One region of the Lysinibacillus sp. G1-3 genome, then DNA from elsewhere that is predicted to be linked to it. Evidence: a T-box and tRNA genes for the amino acid it is inferred to sense, from the RefSeq annotation. Region 1 holds a T-box; the other holds one or more tRNA genes.

Region 1 (28,030 bases):
GTAGAGAATGGCCGTTATAAAGACGGTGAATATATCGTATCGTTTATTGGCTTCGCACCTGCGGATAATCCGCAAATTGTCGTTTATGTAGCAGTAGATAACCCGAAAAAGGGAACACAGTTTGGCGGTGTGATAGCAGCTCCAATCGTTGGTCAAATTATTGAAGATATTGCACCTTTTGTTGGCATTGAAAAATCGAAGGAACAGCTTGAAAAGGATTATCGATGGGGTGACCCAATCACTGTGAAGGTACCAAGTTTTATTGGTCAAACGAAGGACGATATTGCCAAGCAACATTATCCATTCCGCATTGTATGGCATGGGGAAGGGACCAAAATTGGCAATCAACTGCCTGAAGTGGATAGTGTTATCAAACAAGATGGCACCATTCATCTTTATTTAGAAAACTAATTAACTTTACCTTTAAAAAATGGGAAAGAACCACTATTATTATGAAGGGTAGTAATAAATACATGAAAGTTTGTGCTTTTTTCTTCAAGAAGAAAGTGAAACAAGATTTAAAGGAGATTTTTCAATGAAACTCGCAACAACGCTTACCATTTTAGCTCTTGCTTTTATAGTAACAGTTATCCTGGCACCAATTAGTATTCCACTTCTTCGCCGATTAAAGTTCGGTCAAAGTATTCGTGAGGAGGGGCCAAAATCCCATATGAAGAAAGCTGGTACTCCAACAATGGGGGGCATTATTTACTTAATTGCCATTATCCTCACTACTGTTGGAGTAGGAAGCTATTTAGATTTATTTACAACATATACCGTCGTACTGCTACTAGTATTAGTAGGGTTTGGGTTAATCGGCTTGTTAGATGATAGCTTAAAGGTTGTTTTTAAACGTAATTTAGGATTAACATCTCTTCAAAAGCTTATTGGTCAAATTGCCATTGCAGTCTTGGCTTATTTCTTACTACATGGATCGTTTGATACATCAATTGCAATACCATTTACAGATTGGACGATTGATCTTGGTATTTTCTATGTAGCCTTTTTAATTTTCTGGTTAGTAGGCTTCTCAAATGCTGTGAATTTAACAGATGGTTTAGATGGGCTTGTAGCAGGTACTGCATCCATTGCCTTTGCAGCATTTGGTGTTATTGCTCTATTCCAAGAACAAGCTGATATCGCCTTATTTACATTCGCAGTAACAGGTGCATTATTAGGGTTTTTACTTTTTAATGCGAATCCTGCAAAAGTATTTATGGGAGATACAGGTTCTCTAGCATTAGGTGGAGCTTTAGCTATGATCTCTGTATTAGTAAAAGCAGAACTCTTACTGTTATTAATTGGATTGGTGTTTGTTATTGAAACATTATCCGTTATTTTACAGGTAGGCAGCTTTAAACTTCGTAAAAAACGTATTTTTAAAATGAGTCCTATTCATCATCATTTTGAATTATCAGGTTGGTCAGAATGGAAGGTAGTACTTGTCTTTTGGTCAACGGCTTTAGCAGTAGCATTGATTGGAGTTTTATCGGAGGCGTTCTTATGAGAAATTTTACAGATTTACAACATAAAAAAGTCCTTGTTTTAGGTCTAGCTAAAAGTGGTGTGGCTGCAGCTGAGATTTTACATGAGCTTGGCGCCTTTGTGACGGTTAATGATTCAAAACCATTTGACGAAAGCCCAGATGCGCAAGGTCTATTGCAAAAGGGGATAACAGTTATTTGTGGGCGTCATCCAGAAGATTTACTAGATGAAGGCTTTGAAATAGTTGTGAAAAATCCAGGGATTCCTTATAGCAATAAAATAGTAGCAGATGCAATAAGCCGTGAAATCCCTGTTTGGACAGAAATTGAGCTTGCTTATTTAATTAGTGAAGCGCCATTTGTCGGTATTACAGGATCAAACGGTAAAACAACTACAACAACGTTAATTTTCGACATGCTGAATAACGGAAGTTTAAAACCGTTAATTGCAGGGAATATAGGAACAGTTGCATGTGGTGTTGCAAGAGAAGCACAAAAGGATAATGTAATTGTTACAGAGTTATCATCCTTCCAATTAATGGGGATTAAAACGTTTAAGCCGAAGATTGCTATATTAACAAATCTTTATGATGCACATCTTGATTATCACGGGACATTTGATGACTATGCTGATGCAAAATTTGGTGTTACACGTAATCAAGATGAAACCGATTATTTTATTTATAATGCTGATCAGCCGGTTGTTGTTGGCTATGCAACAAAATCAAAAGCTCAAAAGGTACCATTTAGTTCTAAGGGACGCACGGATGAAGGAATTAGTGCGGATGACACAACAATTTATTGGCAAGGTGAGCCGTATTTAGATCGAGCGAATATCGCTTTGCCTGGTAAGCATAACTTAGAAAACATTTTAGCAGCTGTCGCAGCTTGTATTTTAATTGGCTGTGACAAAGCTAAAATGGAAGAAGTGCTAGCGAAGTTTGGGGGCGTTCGTCATCGTACTCAATTTGTGCGTGAATGGAACGGACGCAAAATTTACAACGACTCCAAAGCAACAAATTGCTTAGCTACAAAAAGTGCTTTAGATGCATTCCAAGCACCTGTTATTTTACTTGCAGGTGGATTAGATCGAGGACATTCGTTTGAAGAATTACGTCCATGTATGAGCCATGTAAAAGGTGTTGTTGCCTTTGGAGAAACAGGACTACGTTTTGTAGAATTTGCAAAATCATGTGGTGTACAGCAAACTGTCATTGCCCAAAATGTTGAGGATGCAGTACACTATGCTGCGCCGATGTCAGCAGAAGGCGATGTTATTTTACTATCTCCGGCTTGCGCAAGCTGGGATCAATATGACAGCTTTGAAATAAGAGGCGATGTTTTTATTGATGCTGTAATGAAGCTGTAACGAGCCTGTAACTATTTTAGAATATACTTGACTTGGAAGGATGGCATTACTGAGAGGAAAAGAAAGCTATTTATTGCTCGTCACAACATTGATGCTTTCAATAATCGGCATTATTTTCGTCTATTCTGCAGGTACCTATTGGAGTGCCGTTCATTATAGTGGAAAAATGCCGTTTTATATGAAGCAAAGTCTATACTTTGCCGTAGCTATTGTAGTGTTTTTAATCACTGTTCGATTAAATATTTTGAAAGAGCAGTCCTTTTGGAAAATGGCCTATATATTTTCGTTAGTTTTACTAGTCCTTGTACTTATACCGGGAATTGGACTTGTACGAAATGGCTCTCAAAGCTGGATTGGCGTAGGTCCCCTAACAATTCAGCCAGCTGAATTAGCGAAAATTACCGTCATTGTATACATGAGCCATATTTTAGCGCAGCATAAAACGGGTACGTCGATTGTTAATTGGCGGCATGGATTGATCTTATTATTGCCCGTTGTACTTATTATGCTACAGCCCGATTTTGGTTCAGTTTTTATTCTCGTTGTTTCTGTGTTTTTATTGTTTTTTGTGGCAGGGTATCCTTTAAAGCTTTATGCAATGTTTATGATTGCTGGAATTGCTGGATTAGTAGGCTTGATTGTCACAGCGCCATACCGACTAAAGCGAATTGAGGCATTTATTGATCCGTGGTTAGATCCTTTAGGAAGTGGATTTCAGGCTGTGCAGTCGTTAATGGCTATAGGTCCGGCTGGGATTTTCGGGCATGGCTTTGGACAAAGTAGGCAAAAGTTTTTATATTTACCCGAACCACAAAATGACTTTATTTACGCAATAATCCTTGAAGAGGTCGGATTGTTTGGTGGACTTGTTATTTTAGCACTTTTCGTACTGACGATTTATGCAGGCTATAAATTTGCAGTGCAGGCTAAAACAAGAACATCTTATTACGCGATCATCGGACTTGTAACAATGTTAGCCGTACAAGCATTTCTAAATATAGCAGTAGTGATTGGTTTAGTGCCTGTAACAGGTGTCACATTACCTTTTATCAGCTATGGAGGAACATCTTTAGTAACAATGTGGCTAATAATAGGTATTATTTATCAATTAGCGAAATAAATATAAAGGAGGAGTACTTTTTGGAGAAAGTAATTGACATAGAAGATCGCATACCTACGCTAAAAAAGCGACGAAAAAAGCGTACAAATCGGAAATTTATAGTGCTAATATTACTTTTCTTTATCGTGTTAGCAGTACTCCTTTATTTTCAATCTCCTTACAGTAAAATCAACAAAATTACAGTCAATGGCGCTCGATTAGTAGAAGAACAATATTATTTGAAGTCAAGTACTCTTGCAACTGGGAAGTCAATGTGGGGATTTAAAGAAGAAGAGGTAGAGAAATTATTACTAAAGGATAAATGGGTGAAAGAAGCACATGTTAAACGTAATTGGCCTCAAGGCGTGGCAATAGAAATTAAAGAATGGAAAAAGGTTGCGTACTTAGCTGGTGACGGTACTTATTATCCATTACTTGAAAATGGCAAGCGTTTTGATCAAGCTGGAGATGAAATCCCGATTGATGCACCTGTATTTATCGGCATATCTGGCGAAAAGACAATTAAGAAACTTGTAAAGCAGTTAGCACAATTAAATCCAGAAGTATTAACTCTCATTTCTCAAGTCAATACTAATAGCAATAACTCAAACCCTAATGCAGTCAAGCTCTATATGAACGATGGCTATGAAGTTCGAGCTGTTATTCAAACATTAGCAGAAAAGCTAAATCATTACCCTTCACTTGTGGCACAAATTTCAAATTTGGAGAAGGGAGTTATCGATTTAGAGGTAGGCTCGTATTATCGTCCTTTCAATAATGAGTACAACCAAGCAGCTATTGATATAGATACCGATGCGGCCGACCAGGAAGTGGAAAAAGATGAACAAGAAAAAGAATAGCAAAGAAAATTTCTTTTCAAGAAAACAATTTCAGTTGCTTATTGTTTGTGTAACTATGGGGTTTATCATTGGCTATTCCTACAACCAGGCAAAAGATAATCGAGATGCAGGTTCGACCAATCCAAAGCTTTTGGAGCAAGAGGATTCATATCGTGAGGAGTTAATTGCACAGCAAGAGCGCAATAAAGAATTATCAGAAGAAGCGAATGCTTTGCAGGAAAAAATTCGTAAGTATGAAAAATCATTCGTCGCTGGCAAAAAGGATTATACAAAACTTGTTGAAGAAGCAGAGGATTTACGTTTGTTGTTAGGCGATTTAAATTCAGAAGGAAAAGGGATACGTATAACTCTTCAAGATGGTGATTACGATCCAAAATCTGCTAATCCTAATGATTATATCGTGCATGAAAGCCATATTTTTAAATTGCTCAATGAGCTTAAAATTTCTGGCGCTCAAGCAATTGCTATTAATGGTCAACGTGTTTTGGCGAATTCTTATATACGCTGTAATGGACCAGTCATTACGATTGATGGCAAGCAACATCCAGCTCCATTCGTCATCGAGGCTGTAGGAGATTCAGCAACATTCAAAGCTTCCTTAAACTTAAAAGGTGGCGTTGTGGATCAATTATTAAATGACAATATTGTTGTATCATTTGAAGAAGAGCAAAAGCTAACGATGCCAAAAGCAAAAGTAGAAAGTTAAACGATTTTTCTAATTTAAGATCTAAGGCGTAAATCTGTAAGGGGTTACGATACGTCTAGGAGGGGCTATTTTGAAAAAAAATATGTATACCCGAATAACGATCGTGCTATTTATTATCGGTTTGATGATAGCGGTACAATACAATACCATAAAGCAACCAGCTGAGCGAGATACACGAGATATTTGGGCCATAAGAGAGGAATTAGCAGAAGAAAAGCAAAGGCATTCCACATTATTAGCAGAAATTCGTTCACTTAATGAAGTAGTGGGTCGCTATGAGCAATCTGAGAAAGCAAATTTACAGTCGGCATTATATCAAACGCTGAATCGTTTAAAGCAACAGGCCGGGTTAACGGAAGTGACAGGGCCCGGAGTTGCACTTCGTGTAGAACCAGCGCCCGAATTAGTAGAAATGGGGTATGAAATCAAAGAAATTTCGCCTGATTTACTAACCCAATTACTAAATGCTCTGTTTAAAAACAATGCAGCGAGTGTCTCGATAGATGGAAATCGAGTTGTCCAGACAACAGCCATTCGAGACATAAATGGAAAGACGACAGTGAACAGTGTACCACTGTCAGCACCACCCTTTGAAATTTTTGTTGGGACAAGCTCATTTAAGGAAGCACAAAAAATGTACAATTCATTACAGGCTTCCACATTTATTGATTCCTTTTATATGGACAACTTTAACTTAATAATAGAGGAACCAACAGAGCATTTAATAATCCCAGCATTTGATCAGCCATTGACAAATGATTATTTAACAGAGGTGAAAAAAGGAGAATAATATATGTGGCTACCATTTCTAGGTTTGATATTTGGACTTGCCCTTGGCTTGTTAACAAATATGCAAATACCCTCTATTTATGAAAATTATCTGTCAATAGCTGTTTTAGCAGCCTTAGATACATTATTTGGCGGTATTCGTGCTCAATTACAGCAAGTATATGACGATAAAGTATTTGTATCTGGATTCTTTTTTAATATAATTCTGGCAGCGGGATTAGCCTTTTTAGGTGTGTATTTAGGAATAGATTTGTATTTAGCGGCCATTTTCGCTTTCGGAGTACGTTTGTTCCAGAATATAGCAATAATTAGGCGTATTTTACTAACTAAGATAGATGAGAAACGTCACAAAAGGAACAAAAATTCCATAGAATGAGAGAAAAGTTGAGCTAAATGCTCGATTTGCTTAGACATTATGCCGAATTTACAATAGAATGAGAATAAGAGCATTTTTTCGAGGAGGTGCAGCGAATTGAATCAGCAAGATTTATATATTTCTCTTGATATAGGATCTTCCTCTATCAAGGTATTAATAGGTGAAATGAGCGACGGTCAGTTACATGTAATTGGGGTCGGAAATGTAAAATCGAATGGAGTTCGAAAAGGTGCGATTGTTGATATTGATGCAACAGTTCAATCAATTCGAAAAGCAATAGATCAAGCTGAACGAATGACAGGATATCAAATTAATGAAGTCGTTTTAGGTGTTCCAGCTAACCAGACGATGTTACAGCTGGTTAAAGGTGTAGTCGCTGTAAATAGTGAAAATAGAGAAATTACAGATGATGATTTAGATAGAGTAGTAGAATCTGCACAAGTCATGTCAATACCTCCTGAACGTGAATTAGTGAATATTATTCCAAGACAGTTTATTGTGGATAATTTAGATGAGATTAAAGATCCACGAGGCATGATTGGCATCCGTTTAGAAATGGATGCCACAATGATTACTACTTCAAAAACACTTTTACACAATGTTCTACGTTGTGTAGAACGTGCAGGTCTAAGCATTCGAGAAATATATTTGCAACCATTAGCCGCAGGTTTTTTTGCATTATCGGAGGATGAAAAAAACCAAGGAACCGCGTTTGTTGATCTAGGAGGCGGTTCAACTACTATCGCAGTATTTGAAGAGGGATTATTAACACATACAGGTGTCATTCCAATTGGTGGCGATCATATTACAAAAGATATTTCAATCGTCTTAAAAACACCAACAGAACAGGCAGAGCAAATTAAACATCAATTTGGACATGCCTATTATGATGATGCATCTGATGAAGAACTCTTCGAAGTACCGGTTGTAGGGACAGATTCAACAGATCAGTACAGCCAGCGCTATATTTCAGAAATAATTGGCGCTCGTTTGGAAGAATTATTTGAATTAGTCATTGACGAGTTAGCCCGTCTAGGTGTTAGAGATTTACCAGGTGGTGTTGTTTTGACTGGAGGCGTTGCAAAGCTTGACGGTATTGCTCAACTGGCACGTCAGATTCTGCAAACTCGTGTTAGAATATATACACCTGACTATATTGGCGTTAGAGAGCCTTCATTTACGACGGCAGTTGGACTTATTCGTTACGCCTATTTAGAAGATGATTTTTATGGAAAAAGTGCTAATACGCAACCTATTGAATATGCAGTTGTAGGATCTCCTGCAGCCACACCTAAAAAGCAAGAATATGCTACACCTTCAGAACCAAAAGGAAGCGTAATCGGAAGAGCAAAAAAATTATTTGATAAGTTTTTTGATTAACTTCTTTCAGCTGAAGTCTCCCACCTCTATAGGTGGTGAAATGAATGCGGATTTAAGCTACTTTTAGCAGATGTCCAAACACCTGCTGAAAGAAGTTAATGCCTCCGGCGGATGTCACGGAATCGGAAATGAGTTCTTAGGGGATGTTAGCCTAAGATCATCGCATCCATGCGATAACGGCTAACTGACCTGCATCGGTAAAAACGCCACGTCCTGTGGCATTACCGAAATGACCGACATCGTGTCGGCCCTCGTGCAGGCCTAAGCACAAAGCCGATTCCGGACGCAATTATACCGAGGCATAATTGATCTTGAATGCGTAATGAATGATACAGAGTCGAGTTACCGTGGGAGGAAAAAGAAATGTTAGAATTTGATACAAGTGTTGATCAACTTGCAGTAATAAAAGTCATTGGTGTTGGTGGCGGCGGTAACAACGCTGTCAATCGAATGATAGAACATGGTGTACAAGGTGTTGACTTTATCGCAGTAAACACAGATGCACAGGCCTTAAATTTATCGAAGGCAGAAATTAAGCTACAAATTGGTACAAAACTTACACGTGGATTAGGTGCAGGTGCTAATCCTGAAGTAGGGAAAAAAGCTGCAGAAGAGAGCCGTGAACAATTAGAGGAAGTTCTTCGTGGTGCAGATATGGTATTCGTTACAGCTGGAATGGGCGGAGGAACTGGTACTGGTGCCGCGCCAGTAATCGCACAAATTGCTCGCGATCTAGGAGCCCTTACAGTTGGTGTTGTAACTCGTCCATTTACGTTTGAAGGTCGCAAACGACAAACACAAGCTATCGGTGGTATCGGTGGCATGAAAGAGTCTGTTGATACTTTAATCGTTATTCCGAACGACAAGTTATTACAAATTGTCGATAAATCTACACCAATGCTAGAAGCATTCCGTGAAGCAGATAATGTTTTACGACAAGGTGTACAAGGTATTTCAGATTTAATTGCAACGCCAGGTCTTATTAACTTAGACTTTGCAGACGTAAAAACAATTATGTCTAACAAAGGTTCAGCGTTAATGGGTATTGGTATTGCTACAGGTGAAAATCGTGCTGCAGAAGCGGCTAAAAAAGCAATTTCAAGTCCATTACTTGAATCATCAATTGATGGCGCTAAAGGTGTCCTTATGAACATTACTGGTGGATCAAATCTTAGCCTATTTGAAGTACAAGAGGCTGCAGATATTGTAGCATCAGCATCAGATGAAGAAGTAAATATGATTTTCGGTTCTGTTATTAACGAAAATCTAAAAGATGAAATTATTGTGACAGTAATTGCAACTGGCTTCTCAGAGGAAGCTTTACAGCAACAGCGTAATGCTCCACGACCGACGTTAAATGCAAATAGACAAGCTACGCAACAACAGCAAGCTCCGATCCGTGAGCAACGTCAAGAAGTGCATGTGCAGCAAGAACTACCACGTCAAAATCAACAAAATTATGTACAGGATGACACGCTTGAAGTACCGGCATTTTTACGCAATCGTAAAAATCGCGGATAAGTCAGCATCCAAACTTTATAAAGCTCGTATTTTACATTATGTGAAATACGAGCTTTTTTGTGTTGTTGAAAACTATTATGTTATGAATGTTGTTGCCTCTTTATCTGTTCCAGGCTACTCGTTTTCCTCAGTGGCGAGCATCGAGCCGTTTCCTTCATTGTGTTGTCACTGTCACTCCGTTAAGAGTACACTTTCACACAAAAACAAAGTGCCCAGTCGGAACGGAAATCAACCTCTCGTTTTGCAAAAAAACATATACTTCATTTAATATGACAGCATTATTTCATTGATATTTCCAGTGACTTAAAAATTAATTATGTTCAAATGTGTAAGGAAAGGATGTATTTTGTCAAAACATTTTTATGAAATGATGCGATTGTTTGACAATATTTGTGGGTGTAACATGCTAACTTTGTAAGTAGGAGGCGGCTGTTATGTATGGAGAATGGCTGGTGCTCATTAATACACTTTTTAATCTAGCGATACTTACGTTTACAGCGAGAGTAACAGGGGTTTTTGTAAAGAACACGAGATTATTAATGAGTTCTATATGTAGTAGTTTTGTAGCTGTAATAGGTGGTCAAATGCTGTTAATGACAATACTGAGCTTTATCTTACTAATCGGCATAGCTTTTCGCTTTAAGATTCGAAGCTTTCAGAAGCAAGGACCGATTGTTTTAACAGCAACAATCATTATTGGTGGATTATTAACAGCGTTACAACCGTATTTAAAAAATCTTTCTGCTGTCCATTTTATAATTATTTGCCTACTATTAGCAGTTGGTAACCTTGCTGCTTTTTATAAGCAATGGGGATTTGTAAAGCTTGAGCGGTTAAGTGGTCAGTTTGTGTTTGATACGAATTTAAAAATTTTTGATATCACGATACCACTTTCTGCATTTGTAGATACAGGGAATCAAGCAATTGAGCCACTATCAGGAAAACCTGTTCACTTTGTCTCTTATGCAGCATTACGCTCACATTTACCTGCAGCATTCTGCAAATCATTGATAGAATGGCAAGAAACTGATCCGTATAATGTATCCATGTTTTCAGAAGATTATCAGCGTTATATTCGATTTATTCATGTCAATACAGTGCAACAGCAGTCGGTTGTACTAGGTTTCCGCTTTGATGAGTGGCATATAAAAGGGGAGCACTCACAAGTGAAAACGAATGAATATATCGTATTAACAAAAAAGGCTAAAAATTTTCCGCACAGCACAGCAGCAATTTTACATTTTTCAGCGCTTTCAAATAACTCATAGAGGGGGAGAACTATTGCTTCTTAGGCTACTTGCTAGCTTGAAAAAATTTTGGAGTAAGTTTCGGAGTCGTGAAACGTACTATATAGGGGGAAATGATTCATTGCCAGTGCCATTAAGTCGAGAAGAAGAAGTTACAGTCATTGCATCCTTTATGAATGGTGATTTAAGAGCTAGAGATACACTAATTGAACGTAATTTGCGTCTTGTTGTTTATATTGCTAGACGTTTTGATAATACGGGAACACCGATTGAGGATTTAATAAGTATTGGCTCAATCGGTTTAATTAAGGCGATTGAAACGTTCAATACTGATAAAAATATTAAGCTTGCCACATACGCATCACGTTGTATTGAAAATGAAATTTTGATGCATTTACGTAAAACAAGTCGCATGAAGGGTGAAGTTTCATTAGATGAACCATTAAACTCAGATGCTGATGGAAATGAATTGTTATTGTCTGATATTTTAGGAACGGAAGAGCATATTATTTTAGACAATGTAGAGAAGAAAATTGAGCGTCAACATATGTTTCATGCGATTAATTTACTAGGCGCGCGTGAAAGATATATTATGGAATGTCGTTTTGGCCTCAATGGAAAAATTGAAATGACTCAAAAAGAAGTTGCTGATCATTTAGGTATTTCACAATCATATATTTCCCGATTAGAGAAGAAAATTATTCAAGATCTACGTGAAAATTTGAATCAACCAATTTCTTAGAGAGGGAAATTTACCCTACCTAAAATTGGTCGTAGCTTTTGTGCATATTCTCGTTTCTCTCGGACAAACTGATGTAACGGTTTAGTCAGAGAATAACATCCGGAGGAATCGAATATATGCGAACTAAAGTAGATCTTTGCGGCTTAGATACATCGACTTTGCCAATTTTAAAGCACGAGGAAATGAAGGAACTATTTATTCGTTTACAAGCTGGAGAAACTGAGATTAGGGAAGAGCTTGTAATGTGCAATTTAAGGTTAGTGCTCAGTATTGTCGGTAGATTTGCCTATAGGGGTGAACAGGCAGATGATTTATTTCAAGTAGGCTGTATTGGCCTCATGAAAGCCATTGATCATTTTGATTTGAAGCATAATGTACGATTTTCAACATATGCTGTGCCAATGATCATAGGTGAAATTCGTCGCCATCTGCGTGATCATCATGCATTGCGTGTTTCTCGCTCTCTAAGAGATATTGCATATAAGGCAATGCAGGCAAAAGAGCAATGGATAACCGATAATTTACGAGAACCAACGATTGAAGAAATTGCTGATATGATTGACATGAAAAAGGAAGATGTTTTATTTGCTTTAGATGCCATTCAAGATCCAGTTTCCTTACAGGAGCCTATTTATTCAGACGGCGGAGACGCTGTTTATATGATGGATCAATTACGTGATGATGATGTATCAGAAGATCAATGGGTAGCCTACGTGTCGGTAAAGGAAAGTTTACAAAAGTTAGATGATCGTCAACAAATGATTGTTGCAAAGCGTTTTTATTACGGTGAGACACAAACTGAAATTGCAAAAGAATTGGGGATCTCTCAAGCGCAAATTTCACGTCTAGAAAAAAATGCAATTGAAACAATGCAGAAAGATTATAAGTAAAAACACAATGCGCACCCGAGTTCTCGGTGCGCATTTTAATTTATGTCAATGGTATAAATTAAGTAGGGCCCCTCAGCAAGACGAGGGGGCGATTTCCGTTCCGACTGGGTGCTTTTAGCCTTCGCTCCTCTATTGCTAATCCCCAAGGAGTCGCCCAGTCGTAACGAAGATCAACAAATTCATATAGCATGTATCCCCTTCCAATCGCTATAATTTAAGTGATAAAACGAACTTTAGCAAAAGGGTTTTGTCTATGCGAAGGCGAAGTGTTAACTTAAGGTTTGTTGTTATACCGTCCACTATTGAAATTCTACGCCATCGCTGATTGGAGTGGAAGGCTACTCGACTCCAGTGGGAAAGCGAGACAGCGAGACCCTGCACGAAGCGTAGCGAAGGAAGCGGCTCGACGCTCGCCCGCAGGAAAGCGAGTAGCCTGAAACGGAAATCGCCCCTTCGTTTTGCCAAAGAGAGATTACTTGATCATTTCATTTTCATTTAACCAACAATAAACACATAAATATAAAGAGAAAACATAGTTTGTTGAGATAAAAACGATGTTGAGAGTAATTGATTTAGGAGGGATAAAATGCGTTTCTCGATGTTACAGCAAAAAGAAGTAATTGAAGCAGGGAACGGACGCTTTTTAGGATTTGTGGTAGATGCAGAGGTATCCAAAGAAACAGGCTATGTAACGGCTTTTATGATTGCAGAGCCCCGAAAATATTTAGGGCTTTTTCGCGGGGAAGAATCGGTTAGGAAAGTGTATATGAAAGATGTACTTGTAGTTGGAAAGGATGTCATTTTAGTAAAAGCAATATCCTAAAAGACAAAATTATTATGCATATTAAAAATCTAAGCATTTTAAAGCGTTGCCAGGGTAAAATGTACTTTCACATAGGTCAGGCTATTCATTGATAATTCAAGCATTGCTTGTTACAATATAAGAAACTATTGTTGTAAAGTTGGGAAAAACATTGACAAAAATCTTAACAAATTTGAAGAAAATTAATGATCTTATACAAGCAGCAAAAAAACGTGCAAATCGTGAAGCAGAGAAAGTTCAAATTATTGCAGTGACAAAAGAAGTTTCTGTAGAAAGAACACAAGAAGCAATTGATGCAGGCCTTATTCATTTAGGAGAGAACCGTCCAGAAGGCTTAAATCGTAAAACTGAAGCGATTCAAGCTGATGTACATTGGCATTATATCGGTTCTTTACAAACACGTAAGGTCAAACAGGTCATTAACAGTATCGATTATTTACATTCACTAGATCGTTTAAGTTTAGCGCAAGAAATTGAAAAAAGAGCAGACAAACCTGTTAAATGCTTTGTACAAGTTAATGTATCGGGCGAAGAGTCAAAACATGGTTTATCGATTGAAGAAGTCCTCCCTTTTATTGAATCATTAAAAAGTTTTACGAAAGTTCAAGTTGTTGGTTTAATGACGATGGCACCGAATACTGATGAGGATACAATTATTCACTCTGTTTTTAAGCAATTAAAACAATGTCAACAGCAAATAGCCGAGCAAGGATTCGCACATGCGCCTTGTACCGAGTTATCAATGGGCATGTCTAATGACTTTGAAATTGCGGTAGAAGAAGGGGCTACATTTGTACGAGTTGGAACGGCTCTTGTTGGAAATGAAAGAGGGGAACAGGATGAGCATGAAAAATAAAATTAAAAATTTCTTTTATCTTGAGGAAGAAATAGAAGAAGAAATTACTCAAGCTCCTATTCAACAGCAGCAACCCGTACAACAACAGCAACAAATCCAATCGGTAAAGCCTAAAAAAGTTATGAAGGAGCGTAAGGCACCGGTTCAGGAAATTTTTCCGCAGAGTACAACGCCTACAAACAATATTGTTAGTTTGCAGGCAGCAATGAATTCTAAAGGTGCAAAAGTTGTATTAGTTGAACCTAGAGTTTATGCCGAAGCGCAGGACATTGCAGAACATTTAAAAAATAGGCGTGCAACGATCGTCAATTTACAACGAATTGAGCGAGATCAAGGTGTACGAATTATTGATTTTTTAAGTGGCACAGTGTATGCACTCGGCGGCGATATTCAAAGAATCGGTAAAGACATTTTCCTATGCACACCTGAAAATGTAGAAGTATCTGGCGAAATTTCGAATTTTATTTTAGACGATAATTAATAGCGAGGATTGTAGTTTATATGACATTTTATTTAATCTTGAAGTATGTGTCTATAGCATTTTATGTATACTCACTAATGCTAGTCGCATATGTGTTAATGTCCTGGGTGCCTGCTGTTCAAAATACATCAGTTGGACGTATTTTAACAAAATTATGTGAACCCTATCTTGGAATTTTCAGAAAATTTATTCCGCCAATCGGCATGATTGATATTTCACCTATCGTAGCAATATTTCTCCTTAACTATATTCAAAAAGGGCTGTTTATTGTTATTTTAAAAATTTACGAAATGTTGATTTAAAAAAAATCCTCACGAACGGTGGGGATTTTTTATTTATGGGGAATACTACATTTAACAAAAAAGGTTGCTTTATTGTCATTATTCCTAGAATGCCTAAGTAGGAGTATAGATTAGTGTTCGGGCATTACTAAAGCAAATCTAACTGAATTTAAGGAACAATACTAAAATTAAAAAGTATTGTTGGTATGAAATGCATCCCTAATATAATTACATATATTTTTACTTATTCACTAAAAGTTGAGGTGGCATTAGTTTAAACGTAATGTTGATTTGAGTGATGGGGTCCGCTACAACTATTATTAAATATAACAATTTTTTGTGGATATTTTGCAGAATATACCCATTTTACTGATTGTAGCGTAGGGCTACTCGACTCCCACGGGAAAGCGAGTAGCCCGTAGCGGAAATCAGAGCCCCCTGATTAATTTGTATGTTCAAAAAAAGATAACCAATATTTTTTGATATAAAACCAAAAAATACCGATAAAATTGTGCTAGTAAATGAGAGATAATAAAGGTGGAGTAAACATGGAGCATTTAATACAGCATTTTAGAAAAGATGAACAGCCTTTTATTGAACAGGTTGTGAGCTGGCAGCATGAAGTAGAGGATCGATACGCTCCAAAGCTTACTGATTTTCTAGATCCTCGTCAACGTTTTATTGTTACATCGATTATTGGACAATATGACACATTGAAAACAGCTAATGCTGGGCTCTTTGATAATGCAGAGAGACAACGCATGCTGATTTATCCTACCTATTATGAGCCTGTGGAAGAAGATTTTCAGCTTACCGTATTTACGATTCAATACCCTGTGAAATTTGTCCAACTACGACATCCGGATGTTCTTGGAGCTTTATTATCTTTAGGGCTGAATCGGGGCAAATTCGGTGATATTCGTGTGAATGAACATCTAGTACAATTTGTAGTAGCGAATGAGGTAGCGGAATATGTACGCTTACATTTAACAGGCATCGGCAAAGTAAAGGTACATGTAGAATCGATTAAAGAGACAGAGGCGCTGCTACAAAACGAGGAAGAGTGGATAGAAGAATCTCATACTGTTTCCTCTATGCGTTTAGATGTTATTATTTCAACGGTATTAAATACTTCTCGCCAGAAGGCACAAGCATTAATTACAGGTAAAAAGGTACGTATCAATTGGACTGAACGGGATACAGTTGCGTTTGAATTACAAGAAGGAGACATTTTATCTGTACGTGGAAGTGGTCGAATAAAAATTATGATGACGGAAGGACGTACAAAAAAAGATAAAATTCGATTACAAATCGGTCGATTGGCCCAAAAAAGCTGAAAATCAAGTAAATTTCATTAATTTTTACTGCTAAGTTGTTGGAACAATTGTATAATAGAAAGTATGAATGTACATGTAAAGGAGAGAAGGATCGTATGCCGTTATCACCTATTGATATACATAATAAGGAGTTTACTAAATCCTTCAGAGGTTACGCTGAAGATGAAGTAAATGAATTTTTAGATCAAATTATTAAAGACTATGAGATTTTGTTACGGGAAAAGAAGGAAGTAGACAGACAACTGGAGATTTCCTTAGAACAAGCGAGACATTTTAATTCTTTAGAGGAAACGTTACAAAAGTCAATTGTTGTTGCGCAAGAGGCAGCTGACGAAGTACGAAGAAATTCTCAAAAAGAAGCTAAACTGATTGTAAAAGAAGCAGAAAAAAATGCTGATCGAATTATCAATGAGGCTTTAACGAAGGCTCGTAAAGTGACAATTGAAATTGATGAGCTGAAAAAGCAATCAAAAGTATTCCGTAATCGTTTTAAAATGCTTGTAGAGGCACAGCTTGATTTACTAAATGCAGATGACTGGGATCATTTGCTACAATATGATATTGACCTTACTGAAATTCAAGCATCTGTCGAAGAAGCACAAGAAGCCGATCAAGTTTAACTTTTTTCAGCATTCATCTTCCACCTCTATAAGTTGTGTGTTGAATGCGAGTTAAGTTGCTTTTTCAGTGGGTGTCCAAACACCTGCTGAAATAGAGGGAATCAGTCTAAGAACGTGGCATTACCGAAATGACCGACATCGTGTCGGCCCTCACGCAGGACTAAGCACAAAGCCGAATCCGACACAATTATGCCGAGGCATAGTTGATTCTATCTATATTGTAGACATTGTGAAGCAATAAGTGAAACTTGACGTGATTGTATGATTTTCATATACTATGGTAATAGTAATTATTTTGAACACATATGCAAACAGGCAAAGACGAAGACAGTATTTGTTAGGCGTAGTTAAGCGATTTGGGGATAGTGTGAGCCCAAACAAACAAATAACAATGAACATCACTTCGGAGCTAAATAACTGAATGTAGTAAGTTATTTCGTAGTGCACGACGTTAATGTGCTTTAAGTGGTAGTACAATTTTGTGCTACAATTAGGGTGGTACCGCGAGTATAAGCTTCTCGTCCCTTTCAGGGATTGAGAGGCTTTTTTATGTTCAAATGACGGTTGGCTTCATCTCTATTAGTATGAAATGGCTAAATCCTATGTTTGAACTTATACATCCATTGTTAAAACGTGTTGATTTTGCCGATAACTAGAACTTGAGGGCATTTCTCGAAATGGTTCTATGTAGCGCCCAGCCGGAACGGAAATTCAACCACACGCTATAATGATAAGCCTAATAACTGTCGTAAGTGTATGAGCGCCTATGAGCATTTAATTGTTGTTTGTAAACATAAAGGAGGAATTGAAAAATGGTTGAGTACAAAGATACTTTATTAATGCCAAAAACAGATTTCCCAATGCGTGGAAACTTACCGGCAAATGAACCGAAGATGCAAGAAAAATGGGACGAAATGGACATTAATAAATTGCAGATGGAGCGTACAGAAGGATGTCCTGAATATGTGTTACACGATGGACCTCCATATGCAAATGGTGATATCCATATCGGTCACGCTTTAAATAAAGTGCTGAAAGATATGATTACGCGTCATCGTTCTATGAATGGTTATCATGTAAACTATATTCCAGGTTGGGATACTCATGGTTTACCAATTGAGCAAGCACTTACGAACAAAGGTGTAAAGCGTAAAGAAATGTCTGTTGCTGAATTCCGTAAATTATGTGAAGAGTATGCATACGAGCAAATTGACAACCAACGTACACAATTCCGCCGTTTAGGTGTTCGTGGTGATTGGGAAAATCCATATATTACATTAAAGCCTGAATTTGAAGCACGTCAAATCGAAGTATTCGGTAAGATGGCTGAAAAGGGCTATATTTATAAAGGTTTAAAACCAGTTTACTGGTCTCCATCTTCTGAATCTGCACTGGCAGAAGCAGAGATTGAATATCAAGATGTTAAATCGCCTTCTATTTATGTAAGCTTTGCGCTTAAAGATGCTAAAGGTGTAGTTCCAGCAGATGCTAAAATGATCATTTGGACAACAACACCTTGGACAATTCCAGCGAACTTAGGGATTTCTGTAAACCCTGAATTTATTTATGTTGTTGTGGCAGTTGCAGATAAAAAATTCATCATTGCAAAAGAATTATTAGAAAAAGTTGCTAACGAACTTGAATGGGAAGCATATGAAGTTGTGCAAGAAGTTAAAGGTGAAGCGTTAGACCGAGTTGTTGCACAGCATCCATTCTATGACCGTGAATCTCTTGTAATGGTTGGAGAGCACGTAACTGCTGAAGCGGGTACTGGCTGTGTTCATACAGCACCAGGACACGGTGAAGATGACTATCATATTAGTAAACAATATGGTCTACCAATTCTTAGCCCAGTTGATAATAGCGGCTGCTATACAGATGAAGCACCTGGTTTTGAAGGTGTATTCTATAATGATGCCAACAAATTAATCACTGAAAAATTAAAAGAAGTAGGTGCTTTAGAAAAGCTTAACTTCTTTACACACTCATATCCACATGACTGGCGTACGAAAAAACCAGTTATTTACCGTGCAACACCACAATGGTTTGCGTCGGTTGATGCATTCCGTGATGAGTTACTAGGGGCTGTAAAATCAACAACTTTTACACCTGCTTGGGGTGAAACTCGACTTTATAATATGATCCGTGACCGTGGAGACTGGGTAATTTCACGTCAGCGTGCATGGGGCGTGCCAATTCCAATTTTCTATGCTGAAAATGGAGAGCCAATTATTACACCAGAAACAATTGCTCATATCTCAGCTTTATTCCGTGAACATGGGTCAAATATTTGGTTCCAAAAAACAGCTAAAGAATTATTACCTGAAGGCTTCACACACTCTGGTAGCCCGAACGGTGAATTTACAAAAGAAAACGATATTATGGACGTTTGGTTTGACTCGGGTTCTTCTCACCAAGGTGTGCTAGTAGAGCGTGGTATGAAGTATCCAGCTGATTTATATTTAGAAGGTTCTGACCAACACCGTGGATGGTTTAACTCATCATTAATTACTTCTGTAGCTATTAATGGCTATGCACCATATAAGGGACTATTAACACATGGTTTCGTTCTAGATGGTGAAGGTCGTAAGATGAGTAAGTCTTTAGGAAATGTCATTATCCCTAAAAAGGTGATGGATCAATACGGAGCAGATATTCTTCGTTTATGGGTTGCATCTGTAGATTATACAGCAGACGTTCGAATCTCAATGGATATGTTGAAGCAAGTTTCTGAGGTTTATCGAAAAATCCGTAACACATTCCGTTTCTTACACGGAAATGTAGCTGATTTTGATGCGACGAAAGATCGTGTAGCATATGCAGACCTTCGTGAAATGGATCAATACGTTTATATGCGCTTACAAGATGTTTTAAAAACTGTTCGTGCTGCATATGATCGCTATGATTTCGCGGCTGTGTATCATGCAGTGAATAACTTTGTTGCTGTAGAATTATCTTCATTCTATTTAGATATTGCAAAAGATGTTGTGTACATCGAAGGTCATGACAACAAAGACCGTCGTGCAATGCAAACGGTTATTTATGACACATTAATGACGTTAGTAAAAGTAATGTCACCTATTATCCCTCATACAAGTGACGAGATGTGGTCTTACTTACATGCTCAAGGTGTTGTAGAAGAGGTATCTGTACAATTAACAGACTTCCCAGAGGTAGATGAGCATGAAAACTTCGAAAGTCTATGTGAGAAATGGGTAAAAATTATTGATGTTCGTGATGATGTTTTAAAAGCATTAGAGGAAGCTCGTAATGCAAAAACAATTGGTAAATCACTTGAAGCGAAAGTGACAGTTTATGCGAATGAAGATGTGGCAGCATTATTAAATGATGCAAGCATTAATTTTGCACAACTTTCAATCGTTTCTGCCTTTGAAGTAGCATCAATAGAAGCTGCGCCAGCAGATGCATTAGCTTTAGAACATGCTTCGATCGTTGTAGAAAAAGCAACAGGTGAAAAATGTGAGCGTTGCTGGTCAATTTCTGAAACAGTCGGTTCAAATGAAGCACATCCAACAGTGTGCGCGCGTTGTGCAGAAGTTGTAGAAACGTATTACGCTTAATTTAAAAATAAGAATCTGCATTCTATGTAATTAATAACGCAAGTCTCCTTGATGATGGGGGGCTTGCGTTTTTTATTTTGTCACCTGAGGTCTAGCAGATTCTTTTTTGTCATGGAGTGATTTCTAAGAAATTTGAAGCACTATTTAAAGAATATTTCTTGTGTATTGCGGTAGTCAGTTGGGGATATACCAACATATTTCTTAAACGTAAGGCTGAAATAATTAGGTGTGTTGAAGCCACAGATGAAGGAGATCTTTTCAATGGTATAATCGTATTTTCGCAAATACGGTAGTGACTTTATGATACGTGTAAAAGCTACATAATCAACAAAATTGCGGCCAATCTCTTTTTTAAACAATCTGCTAAAATGAGTAGCACTAAAATTGCTGTATTTGGCAACGTTACTGATCGCAAGTTGTTCATCATAGTGCTCCTCGATATATTGAATAGCTTTTTGGAGCTGTTCTTGCTTTGTTAAATCCTCATAAAACCGTACATGAATACTATGAACAGGAGGTTTCCTTCGAGCTTTTCGAGCTTGGCTATAGGATTCCTTTACTTGCATGGCGTCCTGAAAAACGCCACCAATCCCCATAAAAAGATGGATGCAATAATCTTTTTTTAACGTTTCAATAACCTTAAGTAAACAAGCTACCCCCTCCGACCAATGCTTAAATGATGTGTATTCATTAGGAATGCGCATAAGCAACAGTAAATAACGTTCAAAATGTAAAAAAGATATAGGTACTTTATTAGCAAAGTTTTGGTGAAACACATTGGTGATCACACTGCTTGCATCATGAGGGTAAGGTCGATCTTCATTCACATCTATATAACCCTGGATTAAAAACACGATATTTGGGATACAATGCCTCGATAAAAAAGAAGAAGACTGGATTATTTCCTGCTCACTTTCAACCTCTCCACGTATAAGTCGTTTTAAAAAAGCTTCTCGGAATGGCGAAGTATGATCTTGGGAAATTTGCTGTGATAACTCAAGCATTGTAAGAGTACTTGCTTGTTTTGCTTGATAGGACGTATAAAGCTTTTTAACAATGCGTAGAAATTTTGCTTTCTGTAACGGTTTTATGAGAAGTGCAGTCAAGTTTAGTTCAATGGCTATACCAGTTGAGTAGGTAAGGTGTTCTGCAACAATAGGGACAATTATACTATTAGGATAATTTCTTTTTAACCGGTTTATCTTTACCCAGTCAAATAAACGGTTAATTTCATAGACAATGATAGCGGAAATCTCTGTTTTGGGTTCTTCGCAATTAATAAAAGTATTGGGCAGGAACTCATCTAGCCAGTAGCTCATTTGTTGTTGTTCATTTGAATTTTCAATGTACCAAACAATATTTAAAATGCTAACATCACCCTTCTATTATAAATAGGGAATAATAAAAATATTTTAACTTAAAATAGCATTTTTTTGTACTAATACAGCAGTATTTTGTAACTATTTTATAGATTAAATAGAATAAAATAATTGTAGTAAATAATAATTTGAAATTTCAGACAATTATTTACTGAAACAGGAAGGGAGAGCTGAAATATGGCAGAAGTAGGGAGTAATGATTATGAATATGTGGAAGCTGGAACTATCGATGTTAAGGATCTTCCACCACTAGATGCAACTACTAACAAAATTATGAAAGATGAGTTTACTACAGGTTTTAGCTTAACGGTATTTTATTTCATTTTAATTTTTAGTATTCCGGTTATGAACTGGTTTGCTCCAGAGCTTGCTTTCAAGAAAATTTTGGGCGGTATGACAGTAACATGGTTTGTGACAACCGTCGTGATGATGGTAATGGCTTTTATTATTGCGTATGTGCATACAACATTGTACGAGAAGCGCCTTAAGAAATACGAAACACTGAATAAGTAGTTTTAGCTAAGGGGGATATGTAGAATGATGAAAGCTCTATTAGAACCGAAGATGTTAATGACTATTGCTTTAATGGGGACAATTGTATACATTACGTATTTAACGAAAAGAAATGCAACAGCATCCGATTTCTTTGTTGGGGGACGCAGTTTTGGATGGTTTACAAATGGTTCGGCAATTGGGGGAGACTATTTAAGTGCTGCTACATTTCTCGGGATAGCCGGTTTGACTTTCCAATTAGGGTATGACGGTGCTTACTATGCATTTTGCTTCTCCATCGGATTGACGTTGCTAGCTATTTTTGTGGCAGGCCCGTTAAGAAGATTTGGGGCATTTACCGTTGCCGATTTTTTAGCTTATCGTTTTCATAGTAGACGAGCTCGGCTAGTAGCAGTAGCTGTTGTTTTGGCGATTTCTGGTTTTTATGCAGCGCCACAATTATTAGGGGCGGCACAAATTTTAAGTATGTTTTTTGGGACTTCATATGAATTCGGCATTATCTTTACATGTATTGTAATGGTTTTCTATGTAGGAATAGGCGGTATGAAAGGAACAACAATCAACCAAGCTTTAGAGCTTTGGATTCGTCTTGGAGCGTTTGCTGTTATGTTGATTGCGGCAATGTATAGTGGTTTGCATTACGATAAGATTTTAGCTGCTATTAATTCATTCAGCGGTCCTATTACAGGAACATCACCATATGCCTTAGATGGAAATAATGTTAATTTTGATGGTGCTGCTTGGACGGGAACAGGTTTCTATTTCCCAACATTTTGGCAAACTATCAGTATGACAATTGGTTTAGCGCTAGGTACAATTGGTCTGCCACATATTCTACTAAGATTCTATACGAATCCAAGTGCGAAGGCGGCTCGTAAATCAGCATTGATGGCGATTGGGATTGCCAGTACGTTTTTCTTATTAGCAGTATATTTAGGAGTTGTAGGTCGTTCTATTTTTATCTCGGGTACAGCAAGTGAGGAAGTCATGCGTGATCTAGTGCTTGGTGGGAACAATATGGTGATTCCTACAACAGCACTTGCACTAGGAGGTAAATGGCTGCTTGGACTAGTCATAGCAGGTGCGTTTGCGGCCATATTCTCAAATTTATCAGGGTTATTTATTACAAGCTCAGGTGCATTAGCCCATGATTTATATGCAAGCGTTATGAAAAAGGATATTACAGAAAAACAACGAGTAGTTGCAGGGAAAGTAGCCATCGTTTTATTAGGTATTTTATATGGAGCATTGGGTTTACTAGTTAAGGATGCATCCATTGGCCATTTAGTGGCACTTGCCTTTACTGTTGCGGCGAGTACATTTACACCAATATTTATTTTAGGTATTTGGTGGAGAGGAATGACAGAAAAAGGAGCAATTGCGGGTTTACTCATTGGTCTTGGTGTATCGATGTGGATGATTTTTCTTCCAGGAACATTACCAAGCTTCTTACAATTTAAAATCCCAGGCATCATCACAGTGCCTGTAGGATTCTTATCCGTTATTATTGTGTCATTATTAGATCGAAAAGTACCGGCTGATGTCAATGATTTCATGAAGCGTGTGCATTCAAAAGAGTCTGAAACAGCTTAAAACGATATAATTTGAATAAAAATTGATAAGCTATTGCCATTACTTATGAAGTGATGGCGATAGCTTTTTTATTGAAGTGAAGTTGACGGCAGAAAAAAGAGCGGGCAACGGATAGAACTGTCAGAGGGACGGAAGGAGAACAGGTCGACGGAAAGAACAGCCAGAGTGACGGAAAGAAGAGTTGAAGCGACGGATAAAACAGCCGAAGTGACGGAAAGAAGACCGGTCGACGGAAAGAACAGCCAGAGTGACGGATAAAGCAGCTGAAGTGACGGATAAAACTGCTAGAGCGACGGAAAGAACAGTCGAAACTACGGAAAGCACACCCAAATCCAAGCAAAAATCAACCCTACAATATGGTGATGACCTATATTTTCATGCTATATTAGTTATTCTGAGATGGGCTGTTATGGTAGAATAGGTTAGATGTTGAGCGAACGGAGGAGTGTCTGTGTATAAATATTATGGATTAGCCGCATTCGTGATTCTTTTAGATCAATGGACAAAGTGGCTGATTGTGAAAAATATGGAGTTTGGTGAACGAATTTCAGTATGGGATCCATGGTTTGGGATATTGTCTCATCGAAATAGAGGAGCAGCATGGGGAATGTTAGAAGGCCAAATGTGGTTATTTAGCATTGTCACGATAGGTGTTATTTGTGCCATTCTATACTTTTATCATAAAGAGGCTAAAGGTAAACCGATTTTTCAAGTTGGCCTAATGTTTTTATTAGGCGGAGCTATAGGGAATTTTATTGACCGTATATTTAGAGGTGAAGTGGTCGATTTTGTAAGTGTATTAATTCCAGTAATTAATTATGATTTCCCGATCTTTAATATTGCGGATGCAGCTTTAACAATGGCGGTAGTAATATTAATGATTGGCATAATAATGGAAGATAAAAAAGGAAAGAAACAGGTGAAAAAATGACGCAAGTATCATATACAATGGAAGAACAACAAAAGGGAGAGCGCATTGATAAGGCGCTTTCGAGTGTGCAATCAGAGTGGTCGCGTACACAAATTGGTAATTGGATTACTGATGGTATTATTAAAGTAAATGGAGAGACTGTAAAGGCGAAGTATAAGGTAAAAGTAGGGGATGTTGTAGAAATCGATGTACCTGAAGCGGAGCCATTAGATGTCATTGCTGAAAACTTAGATCTTGATATTGTTTATGAAGATGCGGATGTCCTTGTTGTGAATAAACCAAAGGGCATGGTTGTCCATCCAGCGCCTGGACATATGACGGGTACACTCGTTAATGGTTTAATGTACCATTGTAAGGATTTATCGGGTATCAATGGCATTATGCGTCCGGGAATTGTGCATCGTATTGATAAAGATACATCAGGATTATTGATGGTGGCTAAAAATGATGCAGCTCATGAATCGTTAGTGAATCAGCTAGTCAATAAAACAGTGACACGTAAATATACTGCGCTCGTTCACGGGCATATTGCACATGATAAAGGAACAATTGATGCACCTATTGGTCGAGATCAAAAAGATCGTCAAAAACAAGCAGTTGTCGACAAAGGTAAGCATGCAGTAACCCACTTCCAAGTTATCGAACGCTTTGGCGACTATTCATTACTAGAATGTCGTTTAGAAACAGGACGCACGCACCAAATTCGTGTCCATATGAATTATATTGGATTTCCACTTGTTGGTGACCCGAAATATGGACCGAAAAAGACGATCGACTTTGGTGGACAAGTATTACATGCGGGTGTATTAGGCTTCGATCATCCTACATCAGGTGAATATTTGCAGTTCGAAGCGCAACTTCCTGCTGATTATGAACAATTATTACTAGATTTAAGAAATAAGCATTGACGTATAGGTAAAGAAGGTCTATACTAACAAAAGTGAATGAACAACTTAACTAAATATTCACCTTTAATGGCAGTCCAGAGAGGCTGAGAAGGTACATGTGAAAGTGTTGCGAAAAATTTGTGCTGCAAATTTTTTTTGACACGCTATTTAAACACGTATATAACCCTCTCAGGCTATTCGCCTCGAGAGGTTTTTTTATGGACACATGACCCAATAATAGATAGAAGAGAGGAGGAAACTTACATGGCACAAAATGAGTTATTAGATGGACCATCTATGGCAAGAGCGTTAACGCGCATAGCACACGAAATTATTGAACGCAATAAAGGGATCGACGAATGTATTTTAGTTGGTATTAAAACGCGAGGTGCCTATCTTGCAAGACGCCTAGCAGAACGGATTGAAAAAATTGAAGGCAAACCAATCCGTACGGGGGAGCTTGACATCACTCTCTATCGAGATGATTTAACGACAAAGCATGATAATGAACAGGCACATGTTGAGCAAGTCGATATCGATTATGAGGTCGTCAATCAAAAAATTATTTTAGTCGATGATGTACTCTATACGGGACGAACAGTACGCGCAGCGCTAGATGCAGTGATGGATCTAGGGAGACCAGGTCAAATTCAACTTGCAGTACTGATCGACAGAGGGCATAGAGAGCTACCAATAAGAGCTGATTATGTTGGTAAAAATGTTCCGACATCTGGAGCTGAACGTATAGTCGTAAATTTACAAGAAGTAGACGGAGAAGATTGCGTCATTATTTATAAAGAAGACTAACTTAAAGTGAGGAAACATTATGTCAAATGCAGTATTAGATGTTAAAGATAAACCGACCCCAGTCCAACTAGTGACATTAAGTTTCCAGCACATGTTCGCCATGTTTGGGTCAACGATCTTAGTTCCTCAGTTGGTTGGTCTTAGTCCAGCGATTGCTCTATTAACGAGTGGGATTGCTACACTGTTCTTCTTATTAATTACGAAATTTCAAGTACCTGCTTATTTAGGATCATCATTTGCCTTTATTGCGCCGATTTTACTAGCGGCAGGTGGCTTAAATAAAGATGGTTCCAGTGTAAATCCTGGTCATGCAATGATTGGTGCTATGGCAGTAGGGATTACATATGGCATCGTATCCCTTATCATCTGGAAAAGCGGCTATAAATGGATTATGAAAATTTTACCACCAATTGTGGTGGGCCCTGTCATTATGGTAATAGGTCTTGGACTATCAGGGACAGCGGTCAATATGGCGATGAATGTAGATGGGAAATATAACTTTTTACACTTCTCAGCAGCGCTAGTGACTTTATTTACAGCCATTATTTTCACGATTGCCTTTAAAGGCATTTTAAGCACAATGCCAATCTTAATTGGCTTAATCGTAGGATATGTTTACTCAATGATGATCGACATAGTTGATTACTCACCAATTGCGAAAGCTGATTTCTTTGCACTACCTGACTTCTTAATCCCAGGTGTGCACTATGAGTTTGAAATCACAACAACGCTGCTCCTAACAATGGTGCCAATCGTTATCGTAACGATTTCCGAGCATATTGGTCACCAGTTAGTATTAGGTAAAGTGGTCAATCGAGATTATATTAAAGAGCCAGGCTTACATCGTTCGTTATTAGGGGACGGTCTTGGTACATTTATTAGTGCACTAATCGGTGGTCCGCCGAAAACAACTTACGGTGAAAATATCGGTGTCCTTGCGATCACTCGAGTTTACAGTGTGTATGTCATTGCAGGTGCAGCAGTCGTAGCCATTTTACTGTCATTCTTCGGGAAAGCAATGGCAGTTATTGCAACAATTCCAACAGCTGTACTTGGTGGGGTTTCCATCTTACTCTTCGGTATAATTGCAGCAAGTGGATTACGAATGTTAGTGGATAACCATATCGACTTTGGTAATAGTCGTAACTTGGTCATCGCCTCAGTTATTTTGGTCATCGGTATCGGTGGTGCGAAGTTCGTTGTTTCAGAATCACTAAGTATCGAAGGTATGGCATTAGCAGCGATTATCGGTGTTCTTTTAAATGCCATCCTACCAGGTAAAAAAGAAGCGGATATACCAATACCGTACAATCAAAATAAAAATTCATAAAAGTACCTTTTAATGAATTGTCCAGAGAGGCAAAAAAAGGGAAGTTGTAGACAGTCTAAAAGTAGGAATGGATCCTGCTGTAGTTTGTCGCGCCTCCTTATGCCTCGTTGATGACATCAACGGGGCTTTTATTTTAGAAAACGTTTCA
Region 2 (4,143 bases), on a different contig from region 1:
TTAACTGGAAAGGTACAACCTTATTACTAGTGATCGGCGTAATTTGTATTGCCTCGACATTACGGATGCCACTAACAGTTGTTGGACCTATTATTTCCTTTATCCGAGAAGACCTCGGCATATCCTATGCATTAGCGGGCTTTCTAACAACAATCCCATTGCTAGCTTTTGCAATTATCTCACCTTTTGTACCAATTGTCGCACGTAAAATCGGGCTAGAACTAACATTATTTTTATCGACTATTCTTTTGGCATTAGGGATTGTACTACGCTCCCTCGGCACAACTAGTTTGCTCGTATTTGGCACTGCGCTAATTGGTATAGCCATTTCATTCGGTAACGTACTTATTCCAGGATTACTTAAATTGAAGTTTCCTTATCACGTAGGTTTGCTTATGGCATTTTTCACAATGTCGATGAATTTGACAGCTGGGCTTGGCGCTGGCGTTAGCTATCCTGTTGCCCATTCATCCATTGGCTGGCAAGGTGCTCTGGCAGTCGCACTTGTTCTTGTGGCGTTAACCATTTTAATTTGGATTCCACAGTTGAAATTTAATAAGCCGGAGCCTAATGTTAAAACTACGAAAGAACGTACACCTTTATGGAAATCACCTGTTACTTGGGCAGTAGCGGGAGCTATGGGATTTCAGTCGTTATTATTCTATACAACCGCTGCTTGGATTCCTGAAATATATATAGCACAAGGATTAGCTGCAGATCGTGCAGGATGGATGTTTTCCATCATGCAATTTTCACAAGTCCCAATGGCCTTAGCTGTGCCTATTATTGCTAGTAAAATGACATCTCAACGACCTCTCGTATTCATGTTTACGGCATTTTACTTAATTGGCTTTATCGGACTAGTAATGGAATGGACGAACCTCGCTATACTTTGGATGGTACTACTAGGCTTAGCCGGAGGAGCTTCATTCTCATTAGCGATGATGTTCTTTACATTACGTACCCGTACCGCTTTTGAGGCAGCTGATTTATCAGGTTTTGCACAATCATTAGGATATTTATTAGCCGCAATCGGTCCAATTTTATTTGGTTATTTACATGATATATTTGGTGGCTGGGATATCACTGGTTGGTTATTTGTTGTCGTAGCATTCATACTCTTCTTATGTTCATTTAGAGCTTCTAAAAATGAATATGTAAATTAAAAAAGGTAGCTCATAATCTTATTTCAGCAAGTGTTTGGACACTCGCTGAAATAAAGTTAACGTGAGCTGCCTTTCTCTATTAATAAGGTGGTTTCTGATAAAAATAGTTCGGTGTATTGTAAACATTAACATAAGGCTTGTGATAAATATGGGTTGTAGCTGGTGAAAGAGGTGGAATCAACCATGTCCAATTGCCTGTAACTTCGCGATTTGCTGCTGCTTCTGCTTCCTCAAACAATTTAAATTGTTGTGCAGCTGTATGATGATCTACAATGCTCACACCATCTTCTTTAAAAGAATGTAGAACGGCCATATTCAGCTCAACTAATGCTCGGTCACGCCATAGAGAAGCCTGTTTAGTTGTATCAAGGTTAAAAATTTCTGCTATAGCGGGTAGCATATTATAGCGATCATGATCTGCTAAATTACGTGCCCCAATTTCTGTACCCATATACCAACCATTGAATGGAGCTGCCTCAAAGTCGATACCTGCCATTTGGAAGCGCATGCTCGAAATAATCGGCACTGCATACCATTTTAATCCTAGCTTTTCTACTTGAGAAGATTCTGGGTGGCGAATCGGTACCTCTAGTACATATTCGTCAGGGATTATAAACACTTGTGGCTCTCTATCATCCACCTGTACGACAAGCGGAAGCACATCAAATGCTGTTCTCTCACCCTGCCAGCCAAGTGATTCACATACTTTTGTAAACGCAACGGAATGCAGATCACCAACGATTCCAGATTCCGTTTCATAGCCAGCATAGCGAATTAGCTGATGATTCCATATACGAACTCGCCCTGGTGCAAAAATCGTTATTGTCGGGCGAATTTTCCCATCATTTGTTGCGTATTGAATATGTTTAAGCAAAGCGTTGAAGATATCCTCTTCATGTGAAAGATCACGGGCATCAACAACATGCAGCGATTGCCAAAACAATCGACCAATACATTTATTACTATTACGCCACGCCACTCGTGCACCAAAGATTAGTTCTTCCGTTGTCGGTATATATTGTCCAGTTGTTTTAATATACTGTAATTTATTTTCTAGCCATGTTTTTGACTCGTCTTGCTCTACTTGATAAAGTTCTAAAAATCGTTGTACTTCATGTAAATTCATATCGAACTCCTCCATCTACCCTCATATTAGAGGAATGGAACTATTATCACCACGAAAAAATCTGCAAAAAAACATACATATTTTATATATGAAATACTTTGTTCAATATTTCTTATCATTTTTTGGGACTAGGGAAAAGATAGACACATTCGCTTCAAGTGCTATTATGAGAATTTCAGGGGATTATAAAGGACAAAGCCTTTTTGTATGTAGAAATTGGTTATACAAGAGATATCTTCAGTTGCAAAACCGATTTTTTTTATCATGATTAAGCCCTTCGCAATACTTAGGAATAGACGTTATAACACGGCTATTCGAAATAAAACTTCCTAACACAAAGGGTGATCCTTTTTAGCTTTTAATTGGCATAAAAAAAGCATGTTACACGAATGTGCAACATGCTTGATGACCCCTACGGGATTCGAACCCGTGTTACCGCCGTGAAAGGGCGGTGTCTTAACCACTTGACCAAGGGGCCGTGGCTCCGAAGGCAGGACTCGAACCTGCGACAACCTGATTAACAGTCAGGTGCTACTACCAACTGAGCTACTTCGGAATAATGGTGGGCCTAAATGGACTCGAACCATCGACCTCACGCTTATCAGGCGTGCGCTCTAACCAGCTGAGCTATAGGCCCATTATTTTGGAGCGGGTGATGAGAATCGAACTCACGACATCAGCTTGGAAGGCTGAGGTTTTACCATTAAACTACACCCGCAGATGGTGGGTCAGGACGGAATCGAACCGCCGACACTTAGAGCTTCAATCTAATGCTCTACCAACTGAGCTACTGACCCGAAAAAAATATGGAGGAGGTAGAGGGATTCGAACCCCCGCGCGGTGTTACCCGCCTGTCGGTTTTCAAGACCGATCCCTTCAGCCAGACTTGGGTATACCTCCGTAATATATAAATGGTGGAGCCTAGCGGGATCGAACCGCTGACCTCCTGCGTGCAAGGCAGGCGCTCTCCCAGCTGAGCTAAGGCCCCTTGTTAGGAAAGATGGTCGGAATGACAGGATTCGAACCTACGACCCCTTGGTCCCAAACCAAGTGCTCTACCAAGCTGAGCTACATTCCGATACTATTAGGCTTTATTTGGCGCGCCCGACAGGAGTCGAACCCATAACCTTCTGATCCGTAGTCAGACGCTCTATCCAATTGAGCTACGGGCGCATTTATAAAAACTGATGAGCCATGAAGGACTCGAACCTTCGACCCTCTGATTAAAAGTCAGATGCTCTACCAACTGAGCTAATGGCTCCTATTAAAAAATGAATGGCTGGGGTACTAGGATTCGAACCTAGGCATGACGGAATCAAAATCCGTTGCCTTACCGCTTGGCTATACCCCAATTATTAAAATGGGGCGACTGATGGGAATCGAACCCACGAATGCCGGAACCACAATCCGGTGCGTTAACCACTTCGCCACAATCGCCACTATATATAATCACAGCAGTGTTTGATAACGAGTACCTAGAAACCTGGCAGGGGCAGTAGGAATCGAACCCACACCAAAGGTTTTGGAGACCTCTATTCTACCGTTGAACTATGCCCCTAAAAATGGTGGAGGGGGACGGATTCGAACCGCCGAACCCTAAGGAGCGGATTTACAGTCCGCCGCGTTTAGCCTCTTCGCTACCCCTCCGAGGGATGATGCCGGCGATAGGAGTCGAACCCACGACCTACTGATTACAAGTCAGTTGCTCTACCAACTGAGCTACACCGGCAAAAAAAAAAAATGGCGGTCCCGACCGGGATCGAACCGGCGATCTCCTGCGTGACAGGCAGGCATGTTAACCGCTACACCACGGGACCATTTTGGTTGCGGGGGCCGGATTTGAACCAACGA

What was found. A T-box is a leader RNA that pairs with one kind of tRNA and senses whether it is charged. The one in region 1 lies ahead of ileS (isoleucine--tRNA ligase), so its partner is inferred to be a tRNA-Ile.
Region 2: it has a tRNA-Ile gene. The T-box ahead of ileS (isoleucine--tRNA ligase) is inferred to sense a tRNA for this amino acid. The anticodon was not compared.

Annotation. Positions count from the first base shown of each region.
Region 1 covers NZ_JBWHYQ010000001.1:110,286-138,315, forward strand. Annotated here, with positions in the region: gene ACVYAD_RS00520 (stage V sporulation protein D) at 1-411, shown strand, start outside; gene mraY (phospho-N-acetylmuramoyl-pentapeptide-transferase) at 536-1,507, shown strand; gene murD (UDP-N-acetylmuramoyl-L-alanine--D-glutamate ligase) at 1,504-2,853, shown strand; gene ACVYAD_RS00535 (FtsW/RodA/SpoVE family cell cycle protein) at 2,894-3,973, shown strand; gene ACVYAD_RS00540 (cell division protein FtsQ/DivIB) at 3,994-4,812, shown strand; gene ACVYAD_RS00545 (DUF881 domain-containing protein) at 4,793-5,518, shown strand; gene ACVYAD_RS00550 (DUF881 domain-containing protein) at 5,589-6,308, shown strand; gene ACVYAD_RS00555 (small basic family protein) at 6,312-6,683, shown strand; gene ftsA (cell division protein FtsA) at 6,780-8,063, shown strand; gene ftsZ (cell division protein FtsZ) at 8,427-9,584, shown strand; gene ACVYAD_RS00570 (sigma-E processing peptidase SpoIIGA) at 10,019-10,852, shown strand; gene sigE (RNA polymerase sporulation sigma factor SigE) at 10,866-11,573, shown strand; gene sigG (RNA polymerase sporulation sigma factor SigG) at 11,690-12,463, shown strand; gene ACVYAD_RS00585 (PRC-barrel domain-containing protein) at 13,050-13,286, shown strand; gene ACVYAD_RS00590 (YggS family pyridoxal phosphate-dependent enzyme) at 13,438-14,142, shown strand; gene ACVYAD_RS00595 (cell division protein SepF) at 14,126-14,623, shown strand; gene ACVYAD_RS00600 (YggT family protein) at 14,644-14,925, shown strand; gene ACVYAD_RS00605 (YlmH family RNA-binding protein) at 15,453-16,241, shown strand; gene ACVYAD_RS00610 (DivIVA domain-containing protein) at 16,337-16,861, shown strand; T-box leader at 17,171-17,390, shown strand; gene ileS (isoleucine--tRNA ligase) at 17,674-20,442, shown strand; gene ACVYAD_RS00620 (helix-turn-helix transcriptional regulator) at 20,583-21,761, opposite strand; gene ACVYAD_RS00625 (hypothetical protein) at 21,999-22,334, shown strand; gene ACVYAD_RS00630 (sodium/solute symporter) at 22,359-23,927, shown strand; gene lspA (signal peptidase II) at 24,379-24,858, shown strand; gene ACVYAD_RS00640 (RluA family pseudouridine synthase) at 24,855-25,766, shown strand; gene pyrR (bifunctional pyr operon transcriptional regulator/uracil phosphoribosyltransferase PyrR) at 26,010-26,552, shown strand; gene ACVYAD_RS00650 (solute carrier family 23 protein) at 26,572-27,882, shown strand.
Region 2 covers NZ_JBWHYQ010000018.1:119,122-123,264, forward strand. Annotated here, with positions in the region: gene ACVYAD_RS19185 (CynX/NimT family MFS transporter) at 1-1,166, shown strand, start outside; gene ACVYAD_RS19190 (nitric oxide synthase oxygenase) at 1,246-2,292, opposite strand; tRNA gene ACVYAD_RS19195 (tRNA-Glu) at 2,699-2,770, opposite strand; tRNA gene ACVYAD_RS19200 (tRNA-Asn) at 2,772-2,848, opposite strand; tRNA gene ACVYAD_RS19205 (tRNA-Ile) at 2,853-2,929, opposite strand; tRNA gene ACVYAD_RS19210 (tRNA-Gly) at 2,937-3,010, opposite strand; tRNA gene ACVYAD_RS19215 (tRNA-Phe) at 3,014-3,089, opposite strand; tRNA gene ACVYAD_RS19220 (tRNA-Ser) at 3,100-3,192, opposite strand; tRNA gene ACVYAD_RS19225 (tRNA-Ala) at 3,205-3,280, opposite strand; tRNA gene ACVYAD_RS19230 (tRNA-Pro) at 3,294-3,370, opposite strand; tRNA gene ACVYAD_RS19235 (tRNA-Arg) at 3,389-3,465, opposite strand; tRNA gene ACVYAD_RS19240 (tRNA-Lys) at 3,481-3,553, opposite strand; tRNA gene ACVYAD_RS19245 (tRNA-Gln) at 3,569-3,643, opposite strand; tRNA gene ACVYAD_RS19250 (tRNA-His) at 3,654-3,729, opposite strand; tRNA gene ACVYAD_RS19255 (tRNA-Trp) at 3,777-3,850, opposite strand; tRNA gene ACVYAD_RS19260 (tRNA-Tyr) at 3,856-3,939, opposite strand; tRNA gene ACVYAD_RS19265 (tRNA-Thr) at 3,949-4,021, opposite strand; tRNA gene ACVYAD_RS19270 (tRNA-Asp) at 4,034-4,109, opposite strand.